DNA from 4 places in the Streptomyces sp. 11x1 genome. Region 2 is predicted to be linked to each of the others. Evidence: riboswitches for the same ligand, from Rfam matches in the RefSeq annotation. Region 2 holds a riboswitch; each other region holds the start of a gene.

What was found. Region 2 has a riboswitch for cyclic di-AMP ahead of P8T65_RS11770 (M23 family metallopeptidase). Riboswitches for the same ligand answer to the same signal wherever they lie in the genome.
Positions count from the first base shown of each region.
Region 1: it holds a riboswitch for cyclic di-AMP, as region 2 does, so the genes downstream of both, P8T65_RS06500 (M23 family metallopeptidase) here and P8T65_RS11770 (M23 family metallopeptidase) in region 2, are expected to answer to the same signal.
Region 3: it holds a riboswitch for cyclic di-AMP, as region 2 does, so the genes downstream of both, P8T65_RS17205 (NlpC/P60 family protein) here and P8T65_RS11770 (M23 family metallopeptidase) in region 2, are expected to answer to the same signal.
Region 4: it holds a riboswitch for cyclic di-AMP, as region 2 does, so the genes downstream of both, P8T65_RS24475 (M23 family metallopeptidase) here and P8T65_RS11770 (M23 family metallopeptidase) in region 2, are expected to answer to the same signal.

Region 1 is NZ_CP122458.1:1,445,679-1,449,835, forward strand. Features, by position in the region: gene P8T65_RS06495 (SGNH/GDSL hydrolase family protein) at 1-418, opposite strand, end outside; gene P8T65_RS06500 (M23 family metallopeptidase) at 704-1,717, opposite strand; cyclic di-AMP (ydaO/yuaA leader) riboswitch at 1,722-1,880, opposite strand; gene P8T65_RS06505 (alpha-galactosidase) at 2,183-4,157, opposite strand, start outside.
Region 2 is NZ_CP122458.1:2,692,580-2,696,736, forward strand. Features, by position in the region: gene P8T65_RS11755 (GNAT family N-acetyltransferase) at 1-48, opposite strand, end outside; gene P8T65_RS11760 (HPr family phosphocarrier protein) at 250-531, shown strand; gene P8T65_RS11765 (GntR family transcriptional regulator) at 700-1,404, opposite strand; gene P8T65_RS11770 (M23 family metallopeptidase) at 1,610-2,398, opposite strand; cyclic di-AMP (ydaO/yuaA leader) riboswitch at 2,412-2,585, opposite strand; gene P8T65_RS11775 (pitrilysin family protein) at 2,789-4,157, opposite strand, start outside.
Region 3 is NZ_CP122458.1:3,976,863-3,981,019, forward strand. Features, by position in the region: gene pcrA (DNA helicase PcrA) at 1-2,207, opposite strand, end outside; cyclic di-AMP (ydaO/yuaA leader) riboswitch at 2,449-2,621, shown strand; gene P8T65_RS17205 (NlpC/P60 family protein) at 2,630-3,841, shown strand.
Region 4 is NZ_CP122458.1:5,579,308-5,583,464, reverse strand. Features, by position in the region: gene P8T65_RS24480 (cysteine hydrolase) at 1-401, opposite strand, end outside; gene P8T65_RS24475 (M23 family metallopeptidase) at 553-1,614, opposite strand; cyclic di-AMP (ydaO/yuaA leader) riboswitch at 1,625-1,787, opposite strand; gene P8T65_RS24470 (PP2C family protein-serine/threonine phosphatase) at 2,074-3,177, opposite strand; gene ribA (GTP cyclohydrolase II) at 3,540-4,157, opposite strand, start outside.

The DNA of each region.
Region 1 (4,157 bases), 1.2 Mb from region 2:
GCAGGTTGTACGTGGCGATCTTGCCCCGCAGATGCTTCAGCACCGGCACGTCACGGGTGTCGAACCCGGTCGTCACCATGACCGTGCCGACGGCCGAGGTGAGCCTGACGACCGCCCGCTCGAACCGCTCCGCGACCTCGTCGGGATCGGTGCCCGGCCGGATGATGTCGTTGCCGCCCGCGCAGAAGGAGATCAGATCGGGGGCGAGCTCCAGCGCCCTCGGCACCTGGTCCTCCACGATCTGGTCGAGGAGCTTCCCCCGCACGGCCAGGTTGGTGTAGTCGAAGTCGCCCTCGGGCAACCGGTCCGCGAGAAGCACCGCGAACCGGTCGGCCCAGCCGACGAACCGCCCGTCGGGCCCGGGATCGCCGACGCCCTCGGTGAAGCTGTCCCCCAGCGCCACGTACGACCCGATCATTGCTTTGCTGCCCTTCGAATCGTCTGTCACATCGGGCCATGATTCACCTTCGGATGTGACCTACGCGACCGTAACAAGGGCTTGACGGACGGTGAGATAGACCACGTGTCAAGTGTCGATCAACCCGGAATACCCGGGCCCCGTCAGTGGAGCCCCCCATACCCGGAAGCCCTCGAACCGGAAGTGGCCCCAGTGGTCCGGCCCGCGCCCGCGGCCCTTCCCGGGAACGCCGAAGGCCGGACCCCGGTCATGGGGTCCGGCCTTCGGCGGGTGCGGCGGCGTGGATCAGATGCCGACGCCCTTCGAGCGGAGGTACGCCAGCGGGTCGATGTCCGAGCCGTAGTTCGGGCTGGTGCGCATCTCGAAGTGGAGGTGCGGTCCGGTGACGTTGCCGGTCGCGCCCGAGAGGCCGATCTGCTGGCCGCCGCTCACGGACTGGCCGGCGGAGACGGAGATCGAGGACAGGTGGGCGTACTGGGCGTAGTAGCCGTCGGCGAGCTTGATGACGACCTGGTTGCCGTACGCGCCGCCCCAGCCGGCCGAGACGACGGTGCCCGCGCCCACGGCCTTCAGGCTGGTCCCGGTCGGGGCCACGAAGTCGACGCCCGTGTGGTAGCCACTGGACCACATGCTGCCGGCGGCCTTGTACGCGGTACCGACGGTCGCGCTCAGGATGGGCCGGCTGAAGCCGGAGGCGTTGGACGACGACTGGCCGCTGCCCGTGGAGGTCGACGCCCGGGTGTCCTTCGACTCCTGCTTCGCCGCACCCGAGGACTTCGAGGACTTCGATGTCTGGGAGGACTCGGCGGGCTTCGAGGACTGCGACAGCTGCGGCTTGGAGGACGAGCGCGACGTCTCGCTCGACGCGGCCCGCTCACCGATGGTGAGCTTGAGCCCCGGGTGGATGAGCGAGGGGTCGGAGCCGACCGCCTCACGGTTGTCCGAGTACAGCTGCTTCCAGCCTCCCTCGACGTCCTGCTCGTCCGCGATCTTCGCGAGGTAGTCGCCGACCTTGACCGAGTAGGTCTTGGGAGCCGCCTTCTTGGTGGTGGTTCTCTCCGCCTGCGCGGCCTTCTCGGCCTGCTCGATCCGTGCGCCCGCCTCGGCCGCGGCCTTCTCGGCGGCGATCGTGGTCGCCTTCTCGGAGACACCGGAGACGGTGGCGCTCGGGGTCGCGGCGTGGACGCCTGCGGCTCCGATCAACGGCAGCGCGAGCGCCGCGCCACCGGTCCCGGCGGCGGCGATCGAGCGGGTGAAGCGCTGGGACTTCGGACGGCGGTGCTTACCCTTCGCGGGCATGGCGAATTCCTCTCCGGCGCCTGCGAGGTGAGCTGTCGGGTGCGGACTGGAGATGTCCGGCCGTGCTTGCGCACGGCTTTACCCCTAGCCGTTCCGGAGACCGGAACAGGCGGTGATTCCTGTGGGTCCCCCGCTCCTGCCGTGGATCGGGTCGGTACGCGGCTCCGGTCGGCGGCAGGATTGGGCGTCCGTCCGGATTGACGCCGAACGTAAGCGACTTGTGCCCACAGAGACAACCATTGGGACTTCCTGTGCCTCTTCCTCCCTGATCCTTACTTCAATTCGCCATCACGCTCCGTCAATGACCGGTCTAGCGCGTATTCCAACCTCCCTGGAAATCAGCGCGAATTACGTGGACATGTCGGCAACGGAACGTCACGAATATGACGCTGCTCACGCACCTACGGCCCAGTAAGCTTTATTCCAGGGCTTGTTGGAATTACAGCTTCATTTCGGGCAGATCGCTCAAGTGCGACGTAGGCGGATAACCTTCGCATCGAAGTCGCCGCGCAACCCCGTCGGCAATCCATGGTGCGCCAGCACGGCACCTCGGTACGTTTCGCCCGTTTCGCGGCACTCGTACGTCGCCCCCGGATCCAGCCCGCGCAGCCGGAGCGGGGCGAGCGACTCTCCGTAGTGCTGGGCCTGGAGCAGCGCGAGGACGACCACCTCGTCACCGTGGACGTACTCCACGGCGCTCAGTCCTCCCGTCGGCGGCCGCAGCCGGTACAGGTCGCCCCGCTGCACGACCGGCCGGATCTCCTTGTACAGCTCCACCCACTCCCGGGCCTCGACCAGCTCCCCCTCGCTCCACTCGGTGAGGTCGCCGCCCACGCCGAGCACACCCGCCATCGCACTGACGAACCGGAACCGCAGCGAGCTGGCGCGCCCGTTGAGCTGGTTGTTCGGGCTGTCGGTGACCCACGCGGCCATGCTCCGGGCGGGATGGATCTGGCTGAAGCCGTGCTGGATGGCGAGCCGGTCGAGCGGGTCGGTGTTGTCGGAGGTCCACACCTGGTCCGTCCGCGCCAGGACCCCGAGGTCGATCCGGCCGCCGCCACCCGAGCACGACTCGAACGCGACCCCCGGGTGGGCGGCCCGCAGCCGGTCCAGCAGGGCGTAGAAGGCGTGCACGTGCTCCACCCACAGCTTCTGCGGATAGGGCTCGCCGGGCCAGCCGGCATCGGTGAAGCAGCGGTTGAAGTCCCATTTCACATAGTCGATCGGGGCGCTGGACAGGAGGGTGTCGAGCCGTTCCCAGAGGTATTCCTGGACGTCCTCGCGCGCGAGATTAAGTACGAGCTGATTGCGCAGCTCCGTCCGCTTTCGCCCCGGTTGGAACTGCGCCCACTCGGGGTGCGCCCGGTACAGCTCACTGTCCGGGTTGACCATTTCCGGCTCGACCCAGATGCCGAACTGCATCCCGAGGGCGTGCACCTGCTCGGCGAGCGGCTTGAGTCCCTTCGGGAAGCGGTCCGGATTGGGGGTCCAGTCGCCGAGGCCGGCCCGGTCGCTGGTCCGCGCCCCGAACCAGCCGTCGTCCACGACGAACAGCTCGACCCCGATCGCGGCGGCCCGCCGTGCGAGCGCCCCCTGCTGTTCCTCGGAGATGTCGAACTCCGTGGCCTCCCAGGAATTGAAGAGCACAGGCCGATCCCGGTCCGCGTCCGGGATGACATACGCCCGCTGGTACGCGTGCCAGGCGCGGCTCGCCCCGCCGAAGCCGCCGTCGCTCCACAGGCCGGCGAAGACGGGCGTGGTGAACGTCCCGCCCGTCTCCAGCAGCAGAAGTCCGGACTCGTCGTAGCCGGCGCCGCCGGTGATCTGCACACGGGCGTCCGGGAGTTGGGCCACCGCGATCCGCCAGGAACCCGACCAGCCCAGGGCGCAGCCGTAGACCTCGCCGCGCTCCTCGATGGCGTCGGTGTCGAGGGCGACCCAGGGCAGGTGCTGATGACCGGTGTGTCCGCGCCGGCTGCCGAGGACCTTCTCGCCGTAGGTGAGGTCGGCGCGCACGAGCCGGGACTCGGCCGCCCACCGCCCGTGCAGCTGGGAGAGACGCCAGGTGTCCTCCTCACGCCGGGGCAGCGTCCAGGTCGCCGAGTCGGCCCGCAGCAGCTCCGCCGCCGGGCCCTCGTTGACGAGGGTCACCCAGCGCTCGACCACGTCGTCGCGCATCCGGTAGTGCAGGGTGATCCGGAGTCCGTCGTCGGTGAAGCGCAGCCGCAGCTCGTCGCCGTCGGTCTCGTACTCCTGGAAGGTCCACTCGGTGCCGCGTCGCTTCTCCGTGCGCACGGAGAGCGCGGGGCGGGTGAAGCGAGGTCCGCCCTCGACCGGGTACTCCTCGTGTCCGTCGACCGGGGCCTCGAAGGGCCGGTACGGCAGCCGCTGCCGTGCGGCCAGCTCCTCTGCGTCCGCGAGGGAGATCCGGGGACCCCAG
Region 2 (4,157 bases):
GGCCTCCCAGTGGGCGGGGTACTCGTGCCGGTCCGACGAGGTCTGCATGGGCCCCAGAGTACGGCTCGCGTCCGACAACGGCGCGAGGCAGTCTGGGGTGGCACGACAGAAGAACAACACAAGCGCGACAGCCGGTTCGTGGTCAGGCCGTGGGCCCGTTCCGGTACGTCGCCCCATATGGGAAACTGGTCTAGACAACCCGGTCTAGACCTCTCTGCAGCACCCGAGACACCTGAAGGGCAGCATCACATGGCTGAGCGCCGCGTCAACGTCGGCTGGGCCGAGGGCCTCCACGCCCGACCCGCATCCATCTTCGTCCGGGCCACCACGGCCTCCGGTATCCCCGTGACGATCGCCAAGGCCGACGGCAACCCCGTCAACGCGGCCTCCATGCTCGCGGTCCTGGGCCTCGGCGCCCAGGGCGGCGAGGAGATCGTGCTCGCCTCCGACGCCGAGGGCGCGGACGTCGCGCTCGACCGTCTGGCCAAGCTCGTCGCCGAGGGGCTCGAAGAACTCCCCGAGACGGTCTGAGCGACCGGGCAACCGAAGCGGAAAGGCCTGAAAGGCCGCTCCCGCACACATCGAAGGGCTCGTCCGATCTATCGGGCGGGCCCTTCGTATTTACCTCTTCTTTCCGGACCGCGGGCAGCAGAAATAATGCCCCTCGGAATTCTTCCCTCTTTGTATACGGCGTGCGTGTTAATGCCGCAGGCTCGGCGTGTTTACGGGGTGTTGCGAAGTCCTCACACGCTCCGGGCGCTCCGTCCCGCCGGCCCCGGCCGGAAATCGGAGCCGGTGCGCGGCGGTGGCCCGCTCGGTGTGCAGGGACGTGATCGTCCGGGCCCGGTCGCTGTCGCCGCGCGCGACCGCGTCCACGATGCCGCCGTGCTCCGCCCAGGACTCCACGGGGTCGGACGGCGCCTCGACCGCGTACATCCAGGCGATCTTGTGCCGCAGCTGGGCGAGTGTCGAGGTCAGGGCGGGGCTGCCGGACGCCTGTGCGAGCGTCTCGTGGAACCAGCCGCCCAGGGAGCGCAGATCCTCGCTGTTGCCCCTCCTGGCCCGCTCCTGGCCCAGCCTGACCAGGCCGCGCAACACCTTGAGGTGCGCCTCCGTACGGCGCTGCGCTGCGCGGGCGGCCCCCAGGGGCTCCAGCAGCATGCGCATCTCCAGCAGGTCGGCCGCCTCCTGCTCGGTCGGCTCGGCGACGCACGCGCCCGCGTGCCGACGGGTCACCACGAACCCCTCGGCCTCCAGCGTGCGCAGGGCCTCGCGCACGGGCACCCGGCTGACGCCGTACCGGCGGGCGAGCAGTTCCTCGGTGAGCCGGCTGCCGCGCTCGTAGACACCCGCGACGATGTCATCACGGATCGCCGTGCATACCGAGTGCGCCGGAATACGCATGACCGACCTCCGCCTTAATCCCCGTGAAACGTCGATGATTGACGTGTGTTCCAGCGACTCTATTGCAGCGAGCGGGAATTTCCGATGGCGGACCGGAATCCAAGGATATTTTTTGGACAGGAGCTACGTCACACAGCGGGTATGCATGAACGAGGAAAGCCCCGGCTCGATGAGCCGGGGCCTCCAGGGAAGCGTCGGGGACGCGTCAGACGTTCACACCGTGCGAACGCAGGTACGCGGCGGGGTCCATGTCCGAGCCGTACTCGGCCGTCGTCCGGGCCTCGAAGTGCAGATGCGCCCCGGTGACGTTGCCGGTCGCCCCGGAGAGGCCTATCTGCTGGCCGGGGGTGACCGTCTGGCCGACGGAGACGCCGATGGACGACAGGTGGCCGTACTGGGTGTAGGTGCCGTCGTTCATCTTGATGACGATGTTGTTGCCGTAAGCACCGCCCCAGCCCGCCTCGACGACGGTGCCGGAGCCGACCGCGAGGACGGCCGTACCGGACGCGGCATGGAAGTCGACACCGGTGTGGCTGCCGGAGGACCAGACGGCACCGCCGGTCTTGTAGCCGGTGGAGATGTAGGAGCCGCTGATGGGCGCGACGTAGCGGTTGAGGCGCTCACGCTCGGCCGCGCGGGCGGCACGGGCCTTGATCTCCTCGCGCTCCTTGGCGGCGGCACGCTCCTGCTCGGCCTTCTCGGCGGCGGCCTTCCTGGCCTCCTCCTGCGCCTTCTTCTTGACCGCGGCCACCTCGGCGGCCTGCTCCTGGGCAGCCGCCTGCGCGTCGACCTGGTCGGCGACCGTGTCGCCGAGGGTGATGATCTGGTTCAGGCCGGTCTGTTCGACGGCGGGCTCCTCCGCGGCGAGCGCGGGGCCGGCCAGGGTGCCGAAGACGCCGGTGGTGGTGAGAGCGGCCACGCCCACGTTCCTCGTGGTCGTGCGCTGCACACGGCTGGGACGGCGGTGCTTCCCGGGGGCGCGGGTGAACGCCATGAAGTAGCTGGTCCTTTCCTTCCTTCTCGCCTACCGGGTTAGCTGACGGGTTCGGAGCAGGAAGGTCTCCTACGGCCACCCCTCGTTTCGCGTCGCTCCGCGAAGGGCACCCGATTCACCCCAGGGACTGTGATGGGTCCCCGGCTCCCCTGGCTCGCGCCACGCGGGGACTCGGCGATGACTGTCCGGTGCCGCGGCTGCGGCGAACTTCTGACGAACAGCCGGACCGACGCTAAGTGGGCCGTCTTCGAAATAACAAACGGATCACAGGATTTGTTAACTACGCCACAGGGCAGACACACAACCTCCGCCATCAATACGGACAAACAGGGGCCCTGGTGACTCTTCCGTCACCAGGGCCCCACTGACACGCGTCCGTCCGGTCGCCCTCTACTCGGCCGGGACGACGGTGACTTCGCCGATTCCGAGGGCCCTGACGGGCTCCTCGATCTGCGCGGCGTCCCCGACGAGGACGGTCACCAGACGGTCCACCGGGAAGGCGCTCACGGCCGCCGCGGTGGCCTCCACGGTGCCGGTGGCGGCGAGTTGGCGGTACAGCGTCGACTGGTAGTCGTCCGGCAGGTACTGCTCGACCTGGTCGGCCAGCGTGCTCGCCACGGCCGCGGCCGTCTCGAACTTGAGGGGGGCCACCCCGACGAGGTTCTGCACGGCGACGTCGCGCTCGGCGTCGGTCAGGCCCTCGGCGGCGAGGGTGCGCAGCACCGTCCACAGGTCGTCGAGCGCCGGACCGGTGTTGGGGGTGTCGACGGAGCCGCTGATGGCGAGCATCGCGATGCCCGAACCGTCGGGCGCGGCCCGCAGCACCTGGCCGAACGCCCGCACGCCGTAGGTGTAGCCCTTCTCCTCGCGCAGGACGCGGTCCAGGCGGGAGGTGAGGGTGCCGCCGAGGCAGTAGGTGCCGAGCACCTGCGCCGGCCACACGCGGTCGTGCCGGTCGGCGCCCACGCGGCCGATGAGCAACTGGGTCTGCACGGAACCGGGGCGGTCCACGATGATCACGCGCCCGGTGTCGTCGGCGGTCACCGACGGCACGGGTCGCGGCGCACCCGGGGAGCCGGTCCAGGCGCCCAGGGTGTCGGCGAACAGAGCGTCGAGGTCGACGCCCGTGAGGTCGCCGACGACCACGGCGGTGGCCGTCGCGGGGCGCACGTGGCGCTCGTAGAAGGCGCGTACGGCCGCGGAGTCGATGCCCTCGACGGTCTCCTCGGTGCCCTGGCGGGGCCGTGACATCCGGGAGGTGGCCGGGAACAGCTGCTTGGAGAGCTCCTTGGCGGCCCGCCGGCCCGGGTTGGCCGTCTCGTGCGGGATCTCGTCGAGCCGGTTGGCCACCAGCCGCTCGATCTCGGCGTCCTCGAACGCGGGGGCCCGCAGGGCGTCGGCGAGCAGGCCGAGGGCCTTCTCCAGCCGCGACACCGGCACTTCGAGGGACAGCCGTACACCGGGGTGGTCGGCGTGCGAGTCCAGAGTGGCGCCGCACCGCTCCAGCTCGGCGGCGAACTCCTCGGCCGTGTGCTTGTCGGTGCCCTCGGAGAAGGCCCTGGTCATGATGGTGGCGACGCCCTCGATGCCGGCGGGCTCGGCGTCCAGGGGAGCGTCGAGGAGCACCTCCACGGCGACGACCTGCTGGCCGGGGCGGTGGCAGCGCAGCACGGTCATGCCGTTGTCCAGTGTGCCGCGTTCGGGCGCCGGGAACGCCCAGGGCCTGGCCTCGCCGGCCTGGGGCTGCGGGTGGAAGTCC
Region 3 (4,157 bases), 1.3 Mb from region 2:
TGAGTGGCCGGGATCTCCTCCAGGAACCGGGACGGCGGGTTGTACGAGGGCTGTCCCCAGGCGCTGCGCAGCGTCGACCGGGTGAGGTAGAGCCGTTCACGTGCGCGGGTGATGCCGACGTACGCGAGGCGGCGCTCCTCCTCCAGTTCCTTGGTCTGGCCGAGGGCGCGCATGTGCGGGAAGACGCCGTCCTCCATGCCGGTGAGGAAGACCACCGGGAACTCCAGGCCCTTGGCGGTGTGGAGGGTCATGAGCGTGATGACGCCCGAGCCGTCCTCCTCCTCGTCGGGGATCTGGTCGGAGTCGGCGACCAGCGCCACCCGCTCCAGGAAGTCGGCGAGCCCGGCGGAGGTCGTCCCCGCCGCACCGCCCTCGGTCTCGCCCTCCGCGGCACCGGCCTCCTGCTCGAACTCCAGGGCGACCGCGGCGAGTTCCTGGAGGTTCTCGATCCGGGTCTCGTCCTGCGGGTCGGTGGATGCCTGCAACTCGGCCAGATAGCCCGTGCGTTCGAGGACGGCTTCCAGGACGGTCGCCGGTCCGGCGCCGGACTCGACGACGGTCCGCAGGTCCTCCATCAGCGTGTTGAACCGCTTGACCGCGTTGGTCGACCGGGCCGCCATGCCGTACGCCTCGTCCACACGCTTCAGGGCCTGCGGGAAGCTGATCTTCTCGCGCTGGGAGAGGGCGTCGATCATCGCCTCGGCACGGTCGCCGATGCCGCGCTTGGGCACGTTGAGGATACGGCGCAGGGGGACGGAGTCCTCGGGGTTGGCGAGGACACGCAGATACGCGAGGACGTCCCGGACCTCCTTGCGCTCGTAGAAACGCACCCCGCCGACGACCTTGTAGGGCAGGCCGACGCGGATGAACACCTCCTCGAAGACACGGGACTGGGCGTTCGTCCGGTAGAAGACGGCGACGTCGCCGGCCTTCGCCTCGCCCGCGTCCGTCAGTCGGTCTATCTCGTCGGCGACGAACTGGGCCTCGTCGTGCTCGGTGTCGGCGACATAGCCGGTGATCTGCGCACCGGCGCCCGCATTGGTCCACAGGTTCTTCGGGCGGCGGGACTCGTTGCGCTCGATGACCGCGTTGGCCGCGGAGAGGATCGTCTGCGTGGAGCGGTAGTTCTGCTCCAGCAGGATCGTCGTCGCGTCCGGGTAGTCCTCCTCGAACTGGAGGATGTTGCGGATGGTCGCGCCGCGGAAGGCGTAGATCGACTGGTCCGCGTCACCCACGACGCAGAGCTCCGCCGGCGGCACGTCCCACTCGGCCGGTGGCACGTCCACCGGGTGCTCGGAGGTGCCGACCAGCTCTCTGACCAGGGCGTACTGGGCATGGTTGGTGTCCTGGTACTCATCGACGAGGACATGACGGAAGCGACGCCGGTAGTGCTCGGCGACGTCCGGGAAGGCGCGCAGCAGATTGACCGTCGTCATGATCAGGTCGTCGAAGTCGAGCGCGTTCGCCTCGCGGAGGCGCGACTGGTAGAGCGCGTAGGCCTGGGCGAGGGTCTTCTCGAAGCCGTCGGCGGCCTGGGCGGCGAAGTCCTCCTCGTCGATCAGCTCGTTCTTCAGGTTCGAGATCTTGGCACTGAAGGACTTCGGCGGGAAGCGCTTCGGGTCGAGGTCCAGATCACGGCAGACGAGCGCCATCAGCCGCTTGCTGTCGGCGGCGTCGTAGATCGAGAAGGAGGACGTGAAACCGAGCTTCTTCGACTCGCGCCGCAGGATCCGGACGCACGCGCTGTGGAAGGTCATGACCCACATCGCGTGCGCGCGCGGGCCGACGAGCTGCTCGACGCGCTCCTTCATCTCACCGGCGGCCTTGTTGGTGAAGGTGATCGCGAGGATCTGGCCCGGGTGGACATGCCGCTCGCCGAGCAGATGGGCGATGCGGTGGGTGAGCACACGGGTCTTGCCGGAACCCGCGCCGGCGACGATGAGCAGAGGGGAGCCGGCGTGCACCACGGCCGCGCGCTGGTTCTCGTTCAGCCCGTCCAGGAGGGCCGCCGCGTCGAGGGCCGGGCGGGGGGCACCGCCGCGGTAGTACTCGTCCCGGTCCGGTGGCACGTCGAACTTCCCGCCGAACAGATCGTCCGGAAGCGGCTCCGGTACATGATCGTCCTCGGGCGGCGGCGGGGGCTCCTCCGCGTGGCCGCGGGGGGCCTGGAGGTCCGCCAGGAAGCTGTCGTCAAAGAGGCTGCTCATCGCTCTCCGAGTCTAGGCGCCCCCACTGACAGCGGGGGGCCGCCCCGGGAAGTCCACACCCACCACTCACCGCGCTCACCTCACGACGGTGAGCGATCGAGCCTACCGCCTGTCGCGCGCAAGAGGCTAAGGTCACGAAAACGTATCGGGCATATCGAACATCAACCTTCACACGGGACCCACGAGTTGGCTAACTTCTTCTCTTGGGTCGTACGACACAACCGGCGAACGTCGCCGGGCCGCACGGCCCCCGCCGAGTCCGGTACGCCTCTCGCGGCGCCGGAGCCGGGGACCCACCGACCTCTGGGGTGAATCGACCCGACCGCCGCTCGCGGCAAGGGCCGCAGGGCAAACCTTCCGAAGCTTGCGCCCGAACCCGACAGCTAACTCGGTAGGCGGACTACGGAAGGAGACGCCGCACCATGGCGCCGCACCGCAAGCCGCGTCCGACCGGCCGGACGCGCGCGGGCATACGCACCCCCGCTCTCGCCACGGCCGCCCTCACCTCCGTGGCCCTGCTCTCCCAGACGGCCACCGCCGCACCCTCCGACGACGACAGGCCGAGCCTGGAGGACGTCGAGAAGAAGGTCGACGACCTCTACCGCCAGGCCGGGTCGGCGACCGAGAACTACAACGCGGCCAAGGAGAGGACGACCAAGCAGAAGAAGAAGGTCGACACCCTCCTCGACGACGTCGCCAAGCGCACGGAGAAGCTCAACGAGGCACGGGAGGAACTGGGATCGTTCGCCGCGGCCCAGTACCGCAACGGCGCGTCCGCCCCCGACCAGGCCTCGCTGCTCCTCGCGGACAACCCGCAGGACTACTTCGACCAGAACCAGCTGATGGACCGGATGACGGACCGTCAGAAGCAGGCCGTCGACGCGTACGTCACCGAGCAGGCCGACGCGGCGGAGCAGCGCCGGACCGCGAGCGACAGCCTCGAGAAGCTCACCGAGTCGCAGAACGCCCTCAAGACCAGCAAGGCCAAGGTCCAGGCGAAGCTCGCCGAGGCCCGCGAACTGCTCTCCACCCTCACCGCCGCGGAGAAGGCCCGGCTCGCCGCGATCGAACAGCGCGAGCAGGAGGAGGCCGACCGCAAGGCGGAGGAACTCGCGCGTCGGCAGGCGGCGCAGCAGGCGAGCCAGGAGTCCCCGAGCACCCAGGAGGCCCAGGGGACCCAGGAGACCCAGGAGACCCAGGGAGGGACCGCCGCCGACACGGAGACGTCTCCCGGCACCAGCGGGACCACCGCTCCCGTCGAGGACTCCACCTACGCCACGAAGGCCACCAAGGCCCTGGCATTCGCCCGCGCGCAGATCGGCAAGCCGTACGTCTGGGGCGCCACCGGCCCCGGCTCCTACGACTGCTCCGGCCTCACCCAGGCCGCCTGGAAGGCCGCCGGCGTCGACCTCCCGCGCACCACCTACGACCAGGTCGAGGCGGGCACCACCGTCCCCCTCGCCGACGCCAGGCCGGGGGACCTCGTCTTCTTCTACGACAACATCGGCCACGTCGGCATCTACATCGGCAACGGCATGATGATCCACGCCCCCAAGCCAGGCACGTACGTCCGCGAGGAGTCGATCTTCTACGACGGCGAGTCCTCGATCCACAGCGTGGTGCGGCCCGCGTGACCGGGTGTACGGCCGCTTTAGATCTGTCGGATTCTCAGCGATCTGTCGTCAACTTGTCGCCTACGACAGGTCGCTGAGAATCGCTCCGTAGAGTGACTCTTGGCCACTCACAGCATTCTTGCGCTCCCCTGGCGCATGGGACGGCGCGGTCCATGGGCAGCTTCGGCCGGGATCACCTTCTGTGTCCCTTCGGTTACGTATATCGGGGGTGGCAGTGTCGTACGTCTCGGGTCGAGAGCCAACGGCTGAGGCCAGAGCTGTAAAGGTCCGCTACCGCCAGGCGGGGGTCTGTACGGTGAGTGGTGTAACTCCCGAG
Region 4 (4,157 bases), 2.9 Mb from region 2:
GTGGACAGCACCACGGCGCTGGTGGCGATGCCGGTGAGGACGAGGCTGTCGATGTCGCGCGCCCTGAGCACCAGGTCGAGGTCGCTGCCCGAGAACGCGCTCCCCCTTCTCTTGGTGACCACGACCTCGCCCGGACGGGGCACGACCTCGTCATGGATCTGGGTGCCGGGCTCGCCCTCGGTGAACAGGCCGGCCCGCACCACGTTCGCCATCGCCTTGTTGCGCGGGCTGATCTCCGGCGCGCCCGGCCGTAACCCCATCACGACGTAGATCACGGGGATCTCGGCGGCCCGGGCTCCGTCGATCGCCCTGCGCAGGCGCGGCAGATATCCGGACCCGTCGTCCGCGATGGCCACGACGTCGCGTTGGACGTCCATCACGAGAAGTGCGCTCTTCGCCATGTCTGCCGGCCCTTCTGTCTACAGGGGAGTTCTCCGGGGAGCCGAGAGGGCCGGGGTCCGGGGAGGTCCAGGGCGTCGCAGGGGACAAGACGAACGCCGCGTAGGCCCAGGGGCGTACGCGGCGTCGTTGCTTCGGGTGTGATGCCGGCCGTTACGGGTTGAGGCCCTTGCTGCGGAGCCAGGCCGCCGGGTCGATGCCGGTGGTGGAGCCACCGGGGTGGACCTCCATGTGGAGGTGGGCGCCCGTGACGTTGCCGGTGGCGCCGACGCGGCCGATGACGTCGCCGGTGGCGACCTTCTGGCCGACGCTCACGCCGATGGAGGACTGGTGGGCGTACCAGATCTCGGTGCCGTCATCGAGGGTGAGGACGGTCTTGTAGCCGTAGGAGCCCTCGTAGCCGGCCTGCGTGATGGTGCCGCTGCCTACGGCCTTGATCAGGGTGCCGGTGGGGGCCGCGAAGTCGAGGCCGGTGTGGTAGCCGGAGGACCAGTACGGGCCGGCCTGACCGAAGCTGGAGGTGAGGGTGTACGAGGAGGTGGGAAGCGTGAACTGCTTGGCCAGGGCGGCGAGACGCTCGGCTTCCTTCTTCGCCGCGGCCTCCTCCTCCGCCTTCTTCTTGGCGGCGGCCTCCTTGGCCTCGGCTTCCTTCTTCTCCTTGGCGGCCTGCTCGGCGGCCTGCTCCGCGGCGGCGGTCTGCGCGGCCTCGGCGGCGGCCTTGTCGAAGGCGTCCTGCTGGGACTCGGCCTGCGCCATGATGCGGGCGCGCAGCGCCTCACCGGCGTCCGCGGTGCCCTGCTCGGTGTCGGCGGCGATCAGCCCCGCGTTGCTGAGGGGGGAGGTGGAACCCTGGGGCTCCGGCTCGTCGGCCTCGTCCTCGAAGACCGAGCCGACGTTCGGCAGGTCGGGTATCGATATGGAGACGGGGGCCTTGCCGGACTGTGCGCTCGCCATCCCGGCACCGCTGACGGCGGCTATGACACCGACGCCGAGGACCGTGGAGCTGCGGGCGAGACCGTTACGGGCGAGTACGCCGCTCTTCTTGGCCACGCGGTGCCGACCGCGAACGGGGCGAAGGGAATCCTCGCTGGGGTTCCACTCCTGCCAGGGGCCCTCGTTGTCGCTGTTGTAGCTGCCGTAGCCGAACGTCTGGCTCTCGCCGTCACGTTGGGCCGGCACGAACGGGGCTTCGGTCGCGGACCGGTTCGACGCCACGTGGGCGTACTCCTTCCTTCCTTCTCGCCTACCGGGTTAGCTGACGGGTTCGGAGCAGGAAGGTCTCCTACGCGCGTAAACCGGTCGTGCGTAATGCCACGGCGGTTTCCGTGCGATTCACCCCAGGGTTGGTGGTTCCCCGGTTCCCTTGCGGGATTCGGCGCGTGAGCACGGAGCCGTCTCTTGTGACGGCTGGGACGACCGCGCTGCGTTATCGAACGTTAATAGACGCGAGCACTCCATTCCAAGCTGTTCTGAATGATCGTTCCGTTTTTCGCGCGGGACTTTACGGGTCATGAGGGTCTGAAAACGGGCGAGTTGACCTTTACTCGCGAGTAACAGTTGACCTGACGTGGCGTCAGTTTTTATACGGAGAACGGCGGGGCGGACACGCTCGGTGACATCTCCACCTCGCGGACGTGGGACGGCCACACTTCACGAACGCCCGACGGCCATACTTCACGGGCGGCGGACGGCCAAGAGGGCCATGTCGTCCGTCGTGCGGTCGCCCGTGTGCCGCCGCACCTCCTCCGCGAGCGTCGTCAGCAGGGCGCCCGGGGCGGTGAACCCACGGCCCGAGAGGCGCACGGCCGGGTCGTAGAAGACACCGTGCGCGTCGCGCGCCTCGGACAGGCCGTCGGTGTAGAAGAGCAGCGTGGCGCCGGACGGGAACCGGGTCTCCTCCGCGCGGTCGGGCCAGGTGCCCAGGTCGTCCATGCCGAGCGGCAGCGCGGGCTGCGGGGCGTCCAGGGTGCACAACGTGCCGTCGGCATGCAGCAGCAGGGGCGAGGGGTGGCCCCGGTTGACGATCCGGGCGCGGCCCGCGCCGTGCGGGAACTCCGCGAGCACGGCCGTCACGAACCCCTCGTACTCCACCGCCCCGTCACTCCGCGCCGCCTCCCGCCGCGTCCCCTCCCGGGCCAGCGCCCGTTCCAGCCGCTGGGCCACCGCTTCGAGCGTCGCCTCCTGCTCGGCCGCCTCCCGGAACGCCCCGATCAGCACCGCCACCGCCGACACCGCTCCCAGCCCCTTGCCGCGTACGTCGCCGACGATGAGCCGTACGCCGTGGGGCGAGTCCTGCACCGCGTACAGATCGCCGCCGATCGACGCCCCGGCCTGCGCGGCCTCGTACCGCGCGGCGATCTCCAGCCCGCCGATCCGCTCCTGCGGCACCGGGAGCACGGCCCGCTGCGCCGCCTCGGCGATCTCCCGGGCGGTGGCGAGCCGGGCGTCGCTGCGGCGGACGAGGCGGTTGATCAGTACGGCCAGTACGGCGGCGGTGGCCACCGTGGCGATCTCGGTGATCGCGTCCTCATGGCCTGCGTCGTCGTAGTAGAGGCGGACGCCGGTGATGCCGACCCCCGACGCGGCGCCGATGACCACCGTGCCGAGCAACGAGAAGAGCGGGGCCGCCACCAGGGGCGCGGCGATGAAGAAGGGGACCGCGGTGAACTCGCGCGGGGTGAAGTGGTCGTAGAAGAGTCCGACGGCGATCAGCAGCACGGGAAGGACGCAGGCGAGCCTGCGGGCGTACGAGAACCGCCGCCCACCCGGCTCCCGCATGACCTCCGTACCCTCTCGCTGCCCCACGGATACAGGGTTTCCGGGGGTGGGCGGTGGGGCGAGCCGACGGGGCCGAGTGGGCTAGGCCCTGTCGTCACATTCCCGTCGTCGCCCGAAGGGCGGCCTGGCGGCGTCGTGGGGGTACCTCCCGGTCGAGCACAGCCGAGACCGGGGGAGCGTGCTCTCGGCGTGCCGGGCACCGACTCGCGTACCGGGCGTACTCGGGTCGGTGCCCGGTGCGTCGAGAGCGCGAGCATGGCGTCGCGGGGCAGGCGGGAATGTGACGACAGGGCCTAGCGGAGAGACGGGGGGAGGGACGCGGAGGGCGGACGGGTTGAGGCCATCGGGAAGCCGGGCGGGGCTCAGCCCGTCGAGAGGCCGGTCAGTCCCGTCGCGCCCGTCAGCTCGTGGAGGGGGAGGGTGTGCTGGGTCTGGAGGACCTTGGCGCGCAGGTAGCGGACGTTGTGGGCGGTGGTGAAGACGCCCGTGGGCACGCGGTCGCGCACGGCCACGCCGAGGCCGCGCAGCTGCTGCGCCTTGTCGGGGTTGTTGGAGAGCAGGTCCAGCTCGTCGATACCGAGGGCGCCCAGCATCTGGGCCGCCGCCGTGTAGTCACGGGCGTCCTCCGGCAGCCCGAGCGCCGCGTTCGCCTCGTAGGTGTCGAGGCCCTGGTCCTGGAGGGCGTATGCGTCCAGCTTGTTGTAGAGGCCGATGCCCCGGCCCTCCTGGCGGAGGTAGAGGAGGACGCCGCCGCGGTCGGCGATCCGCTCCACCGCCTCGCGCAGCTGCGGACCGCAGTCGCAGCGGGCCGAGCCGAACACGTCACCGGTCAGGCACTCGGAGTGCAGCCGGACCAGCGGGGCCGTGCCGGGGGCGGGGTCGCCGAGGACGATCGCCAGGTGCTCCCGGCCGTCGACGAGGTCGTGGAAGGTGACCAGTTCGGCGTCGACGCCGTAGCCGTCGTGGAAGCGCAACGGTAC